One region of the Burkholderia sp. Bp9140 genome, then DNA from elsewhere that is predicted to be linked to it. Evidence: predicted binding sites of a transcription regulator. Region 1 holds the regulator's gene; the other holds the start of a gene.

Region 1 (3,404 bases):
GCCCACGTCGCCGTAGCCCGCGACGACCGCGACCTTGCCCGCGATCATCACGTCGGTCGCGCGCTTGATGCCGTCGACGAGCGACTCGCGGCAGCCGTACAGGTTGTCGAACTTCGACTTCGTGACCGAGTCGTTCACGTTGAATGCCGGGAACGGCAGGCGGCCGTCCTTTTCCATCTGGTACAGGCGGTGCACGCCGGTCGTGGTCTCTTCGGTCACGCCCTTGATGTGCGCGAGGCGCGTCGAGTACCAGGTCGGGTCGGCGTCGAGGTGCGTCGCGATCGACTTGTACAGCGCGACTTCTTCCTCGTTGGTCGGCTTCGCGATCACCGAACGGTCCTTCTCGGCCTTCGAACCGAGGATCAGCAGCAGCGTTGCGTCGCCGCCGTCGTCGAGGATCATGTTCGCGAATTCGCCGTTCGGCCATTCGAAGATGCGGTGCGAGAACTCCCAGTATTCGTCGAGCGACTCGCCCTTGAACGCGAACACCGGCGTGCCGGCTTCGACGATCGCGGCGGCGGCGTGGTCCTGCGTCGAGAAGATGTTGCACGACGCCCAGCGGACATCGGCGCCAAGCGCCTTCAGCGTCTCGATCAGCACGCCGGTCTGGATCGTCATGTGCAGCGAGCCTGCGATGCGCGCGCCCTTCAGCGGCTGCTGCGCCTTGTATTCGTCGCGGATCTGCACGAGGCCCGGCATTTCGGTCTCGGCGATGTTCAGTTCCTTGCGGCCCCAGCCGGCAAGCGCCATGTCGGCGACGACGTAATCCTTGGAAGCTTGCGAATCGATAATGGCGTTCATCACGCCCTCCTTTCTAAAAAAGTTCTAGAAATTGGTGACGTGAGCGCCGTTCAGGAAGCGGGGCCGGCGCGAATCTCGCCGCACGGCTGCTTGGTGAAGCTTTCCGAGCCTGGCGGACGCAGAAGGTCCGTCGCAACGCTCCTCGGAAAACGGGAGGGATTGTAGCAAATCGGCGCGGGAAATGCGCGCCGCGCGCGGTGTCGGCGCGCGCGTGGGGCAATGAAAGGGTCAGTTCTCCGCGCCGACCCACGCCTGTTCGCGCAGCCGCGCGCGCAGGCGGGCGACGGCCTGGCTGTGCAGCTGGCACACGCGCGATTCGCTGACCTCGAGCACCGCGCCGATCTCGCGCAGGTTCAGCCCGCGCTCGTAGTACAGCGACATCAGCAGCTTCTCGCGTTCGGGCAGCCGGTCGATCGCGTCGACGAGCGCCTCGCGCAGGTGGTCGTCGAGCAACGTCGACAGCGGATCGGCGTGATCGACGCGATAGCGGTCGAGGAACGGCTCGTCGTCGGCCGCGCGGTCGAAATCCTCGTAGTAAATCAGCTGGCTGCCGTGCAGGTCCTGCAGCATCCCCTGGTATTCGTCGAGCGGCATCTTCAGGTGCTGCGCGATCTCGATCTCGCTCGCCGAGCGGCCGAGCTGCTGCTCGACCTGGTGCACCGCGTACTCGACCTCGCGCGACGTCTTGCGCAGGCTGCGCGGCAGCCAGTCGTTGCTGCGCAGCTCGTCGAGCATCGCGCCGCGGATGCGCTGGGTCGCATAGGTCTCGAACTGCGCGCCCTGGTCTTCCTTGTAGCGGCCGGCCGCGTCCATCAGGCCGATCATGCCGGCCTGGATCAGGTCGTCGAGGTCGACGCTCGCCGGCATCTTCGCGACGAGCTGCAGCCCCAGGCGCCGCACGAGCGGCGCGTATTGCGCGAGCACGTCGGCCTGGGTCATCTTTCCTTGAGCGTTGTACATCATGGCTCTCTCCTTCCGCTCACGCGGCGTGGGCCGCACCCGCCTCGTACGACGGCTTGCCGCCCGCATGCACGGCGCGGCCCGCGCCCGAACCCGGGCGCATCGGCCAGTACAGCAGGTCGGCGGCAATCTGCCGGTAATCGCGCGCGGCGGCCGACGACGGGAACGCGTCGACCGCGGTATGCACCAGTTCGCGCGCATGCTCGACGAGCGGATCGGCGCTCACGCAGCCGGCGTCGGCGATCGACACCGTCAGGTAGCGGCTCGCGACGCCCGCGAGGTTGTCGAATGCAGTCCTGGCGTCGGCGTGGCTGCCGACGTGATTGGTCAGCACGCGGAACTGCGCGACCGCGTGCGCGAAATGCAGGCGCTTCATGCACGCATACGCCTCGGTGATCGCCTGCGCGGCAACCCGCGTGACGATCAGCACGTCGTGCGCCTCGCGCGCAAGCGCGGAGAACGCGCCGTCGGCGCCGAGCTGCGCGTCGACCAGCACGATGTCGGCCTGGCCGTCGATGAAGTCGCTCAGCTGCGCGTCGCTGTAGCCGTCGCGCGCGAGCCGCGCGGCCGCGCACAGGCCGAACCCGGCGGCGACGCGCGTGCGTTCGCCGTCGCGCAGCCATGCGCCCGCGAGCGTCGCCGCGGCGCAATGCACGTCGGCGCGCTCGTCGACGACGAGCACGTCCTTGCCGAGCGCGGTCAGCGCGGCCGCGACGTTCACGACGGTGGACGTGCAGCCGACGCCCGCCGGCCCGCCCGTCACCGCGACGATGCGCGACGCGCGTCCGGCCAGCAGGCGCCGCAGCCCTTCGGCCTGGTCGATGATCCGTTTATCCAAATCGCACCTCGTGCAGCTCGGCGGTGGAACGTGCGGTCAGGGCGGACAGCAGCGTCGGCATGTCTTCGTCCTGGGGCACGAAGGGCGAGCCGTCGCGCGGCACGCAGAACGCGCTTTTCAGCAGGAATCTGGTCGACGCGACGTACAGGTTCTCCGGCACCTTCTGGCCGGTCGACACGTAGTGGACCGGCAGCTTGTAGCGGATCACCGTGTCGAGCACGCCGCCGAGGTGAGTCGCCTCGTCGAGCTTGGTCAGGATGCAGCCGGCGAGATCGGGGAACTCGGCCGCGCTGCGGTAGGCCTGGACGACCTCGTTGAGCGTGTCGCCGTGGCTCGTCGCGTTGAGCAGCAACAGGCGCTGCACCGGCGCGTTCGCGCCGTGCAGCATCGCGATCTGGTCGGACAGCGCGCGGTCGCGCTGGCTCATGCCGATCGTGTCGATCAGCACGATGTGCTTGTTGCGCAGCTCGGACAGCGCGAGCTCGAGATCGCCCGCATCCTTCACCGCGTGCACCGGCACGCCGAGGATCTTGCCGAAGATGCGCAGCTGCTCGTGGCCGCCGATCCGGTAGCTGTCGGTGGTCAGCAGCGCGACCTTGCTCGCGCCGAAGCGCATCACGCAGCGCGCGGCGAGCTTCGCGGTGGTGGTCGTCTTGCCGACGCCGGTCGGCCCCATCAGCGCGAACACGCCGCCGCGCTCCATCAGCGCGTCCTCGCTCTCGAGCACCGGCAGGTTCGCCGCGAGCACCGACTGCGCCCAGTCGGCGGCCTGCTCGAAGGTCTGCGCGCCGTCGCCGGACGGCAG
Region 2 (3,404 bases), on a different contig from region 1:
TGGCGGGCGGCAGCGGCTGCATCGTCACTTTGCCCTTCGCGTCGGCGACCGGCTGGTAGTTGACGACGACGGCGACCGACAGCCGCTTCACGTTGCCCATCGGCTGCTCGACGTGGCGGATCGTCTTGTCGAGTTCGTAGTTGGTCGTCTGGTCCTTGCGGTCGCTGACGGGCGTCGACTGCGGCCCGTTCTGGCCGTTGCCGGCGACGATCGGCGCGGACGCCGGCTGCGGCGGCGTGTTCGACAGCGCGCCCGGCACGCCCGATGCGCCGCCCTGCGCGAGTTCGGTCGCGCTGCTGGTCTGCTGGCTGCGGATCGCGGCCTGCTGCGGCGTGGCGTTCGGGCCGTAGCTTTCCGAGGTCTGTTCGAGCTTCGAGAAATCGATGTCCGCACTGACCTGCGAGCGCGCGTTGCCGGTGCCGAAGATCGGCGCGAGGATCGCGTCGATGCGCTTCTGCGTGTTGCGCTCGACCTGCTGCACGTATTTCAGCTGGCTCGCGTCGAGGCCGGAGGCCGAAGCGGACTGCGTCAGCAGGTTGCCGTCCTGGTCGACGATCGTCACGTTCTTCGCGGGCATGTCGGGCACGCCGGACGACACCATCCGCGTGATGGCCTGCACCTGGCCCTCGTCGAGCACGCGGCCCGGGTAGAGGTCGACGAACACCGACGCGCTCGGCGCTTCCTTGTCGCGCACGAATACCGACGGCTTCGGGATCGCGAGATGCACGCGCGCGCCGCGCACCGCGTTGATCGATTCGATCGTGCGCTGCAGCTCGCCTTCGAGCGCGCGCTGGTAGTTCACCTGCTCGGCGAACTGGCTGATGCCGAATTTCTGGTTGTCCATCAGCTCGAAGCCGACCGAGCCGCCCTTGGGCAGGCCCATCGCGGCGAGCTTCAGGCGCGTTTCATGCACCTGGTTCGACGGCACGAGGATCGCGCCGCCGGCGTCGGCGAACTTGTAGGGAACGTTTGCCTGCTGGAGCGCGGCGATGATCGCGCCGCCGTCGCGGTCCGACAGGTTGCTGTACAGCACGCGATAGTCGGGCGCGCGGCTCCACAGCACGAGCGCGGTGAGCGCGGCGATCGCGAGGGCGACGGCGATCACGAACGGCAGCTTCGGGTTGCCCTTCATCCGCGAGATGCCGGGGATGCGTTCCGCGAAGCCGCCGAACCCGAAGTCCGCGCCGGCGCCGCCTGCTCCCGGCAACGCGGCGGCCACGGTGGCGCCTGGCACCGGGCTGGCGAGGCCCGTGCGGGCGTCGGGGTTGATCAGCGAGTTGGCCTGCGAATCCATGCGTGGAATTTCTCCGGAGCGGGACGACTGAGCCGCTCGGACGAGCGGACGGACAATGACACGATGCGATTATCGGGACCCGGGCGCGACTCCGATCGACCGAAAAGAGCGGGGTTTCCCCCGTACTTTCGCGGCTTTGGCGCGCGCCGCGCTGCTATCCTTTTTCGCGATCCGGCATGGTGCGCGTGGTGCGGCGCCGGCGGAAACGCCCGGTCGGTCCGGGTTTCTTCTCTTATGTCTGGGGACAGCATGGCTGCCAACGTCAGCGGAATCGGTTCGGTGTTGCAACAGATGCAGGCGATGGCCGCGCAGGCGGGCGGCGGCGTCGCGAGCCCGACGGCGGCGCTCGCCGGCTCGGGCGCCGCGACGGCCGGCACGTTCGCGAGCGCGATGAAGGCGTCGCTCGACAAGATCAGCGGCGACCAGCAGCACGCGCTCGGCGAGGCGCACGCGTTCGAGGTCGGCGCGGCGAACGTGTCGCTGAACGACGTGATGGTCGACATGCAGAAGGCCAACATCGGCTTCCAGTTCGGGCTCCAGGTCCGCAACAAGCTGGTGAGCGCGTACAACGACATCATGCAGATGTCGGTGTGATGCGACGGCCACCCGGCGACGGGCATCCGGGGCCGCCCACCCCCGGAGCGGCCGGCCGGGCCGGCGGCCCGCGCGCCTAAAGCTTTTCAATTCCCTTCCGATAACTGCGGTACAAGGCCGCGTCGTGCAATGCAGGGCGGCGGCTTCCGCATAGCCAACGCATCACAAGGAGAAGCGCATGTTTTCCCCAGGACACGCTGGAGCCAGTGCGTACGCGCGTGTCGGCGTCGAGACGGGGGTGATGGGCGCCTCCCCCCACCGGCTGATCGCGATGCTGTACCAGGGCGCGCGGCAGGCCATCGCGCTCGCACGCATGCATCTGCAGCAGGGCAACGTGCCCGCACGCGGCGAAGCGATCGGCAAGGCGATCGGGATCGTCGAGAGCGGCCTGCAGGCGGCGCTGAACCGCGACGCGGGCGGCGAGATCGCCGGGCGCCTCGACGCGCTGTACGCGTATATCGTCCGGCGCCTGCTCGAAGCCAACGTGCACGCGAGCGACGCGATGCTGGTCGAGGTCGACGGACTGCTCGCGACGCTCGAGGAAGCGTGGACGGGCATCGCCCCCGAAGTCGCACGGATGGCCGCGCAACAGGCGGTGGACGCGGCACGATGAATCTCAAGGCCGAATACTTCGCTCGCTACGAGGCGCTCGCGGCCGTGTCGGGCCGCATGCTGAGCGCGGCGCGCGGTGCCGACTGGAGCGCGCTGCCGGAGTTGCAGGCCGAATTCCTGCGGCTCGTCGACGGGCTGAAGGAGGCCGATCCGGGCGTCGCGCTCGACGAATCGGACCTCGGCCGCAAGCTGGCGCTGATCCGCCGCATCCTCGCCGACGACGCCGCGATCCGCGATCTCGCGAGCCCGGAAGTCGCGCGGCTGTCCGCGCTGTTCGAGGCGCGGCGCTCGACCAGGGTATTGACCGATCTCTACCGCGCTCGCGGATAGTGCCCGTTTGCCGGGGCCGCGGTTGCCGCGTCTCCGGCTTCGCAACGATGTGGCTGAGGTGAGCAGGCTCCGATCATGACCGGTATCGACTCCGTTGCGGCCGCCCTGCTGGCGAGCCGCCTCGACAGCCTGCTGACCGGCACCGTGCCGGCGTCCGCCGGCGGCGGCGCGACCGCGCAGGTCGGCACGCCGGGCGCCGGCGCGTCAGCGCCGTCCTCGGCGGGCGCACCGCCGGCCGCGCCGCCGGCGTCCGCGCAGACCGCGCTGTCCGACGTCGCGCTCGTGCTCGACGCGATCTCGCGCACGGGCGGCGTCGCGACACCCGTGATCGCCGGGCGCACGCCGCTGCTGGCCGATCCTTCCGTGCTGCTGAGCGCGGCGGCCGTGCCGCCGGACGGGCGGCCGGCAGCCGGCCCGGCTGCGTCCGCGGCCGCTTCTTCCGCTGCATCGCCTGCTGCATCGCCCGCGTCCGACGTCGCGGCCGCGCGTGCTGCGGCGGACGCGCCGCCCGTCGCGGCGCTGCGCGCGGCGCTCGCGCAGGCCGTGAGCGAAAGCGGGCTCTTTTACGAATCCC

The links. The regulator FliA, encoded in region 1, starts transcription of late flagellar genes. The targets are predictions, from matches to a motif close to CTAAAGTTTNNNNNNNNNNNGCCGNTA.
Region 2: fliS (flagellar export chaperone FliS) is a predicted target of FliA. The motif match lies at 1,965-1,991, and genes of this name have one in related genera.

The regions. Positions count from the first base shown of each region.
Region 1 is NZ_QTPQ01000033.1:37,527-40,930, reverse strand. Features, by position in the region: gene ahcY (adenosylhomocysteinase) at 1-801, opposite strand, end outside; S-adenosyl-L-homocysteine riboswitch at 836-951, opposite strand; gene DIE21_RS25660 (RNA polymerase sigma factor FliA) at 1,030-1,764, opposite strand; gene DIE21_RS25655 (MinD/ParA family protein) at 1,781-2,599, opposite strand; gene flhF (flagellar biosynthesis protein FlhF) at 2,592-3,404, opposite strand, start outside.
Region 2 is NZ_QTPQ01000028.1:67,640-71,043, reverse strand. Features, by position in the region: gene fliF (flagellar basal-body MS-ring/collar protein FliF) at 1-1,294, opposite strand, end outside; gene fliE (flagellar hook-basal body complex protein FliE) at 1,544-1,888, shown strand; gene fliS (flagellar export chaperone FliS) at 2,067-2,501, shown strand; gene DIE21_RS23035 (flagellar protein FliT) at 2,498-2,830, shown strand; gene DIE21_RS23030 (flagellar hook-length control protein FliK) at 2,906-3,404, shown strand, end outside.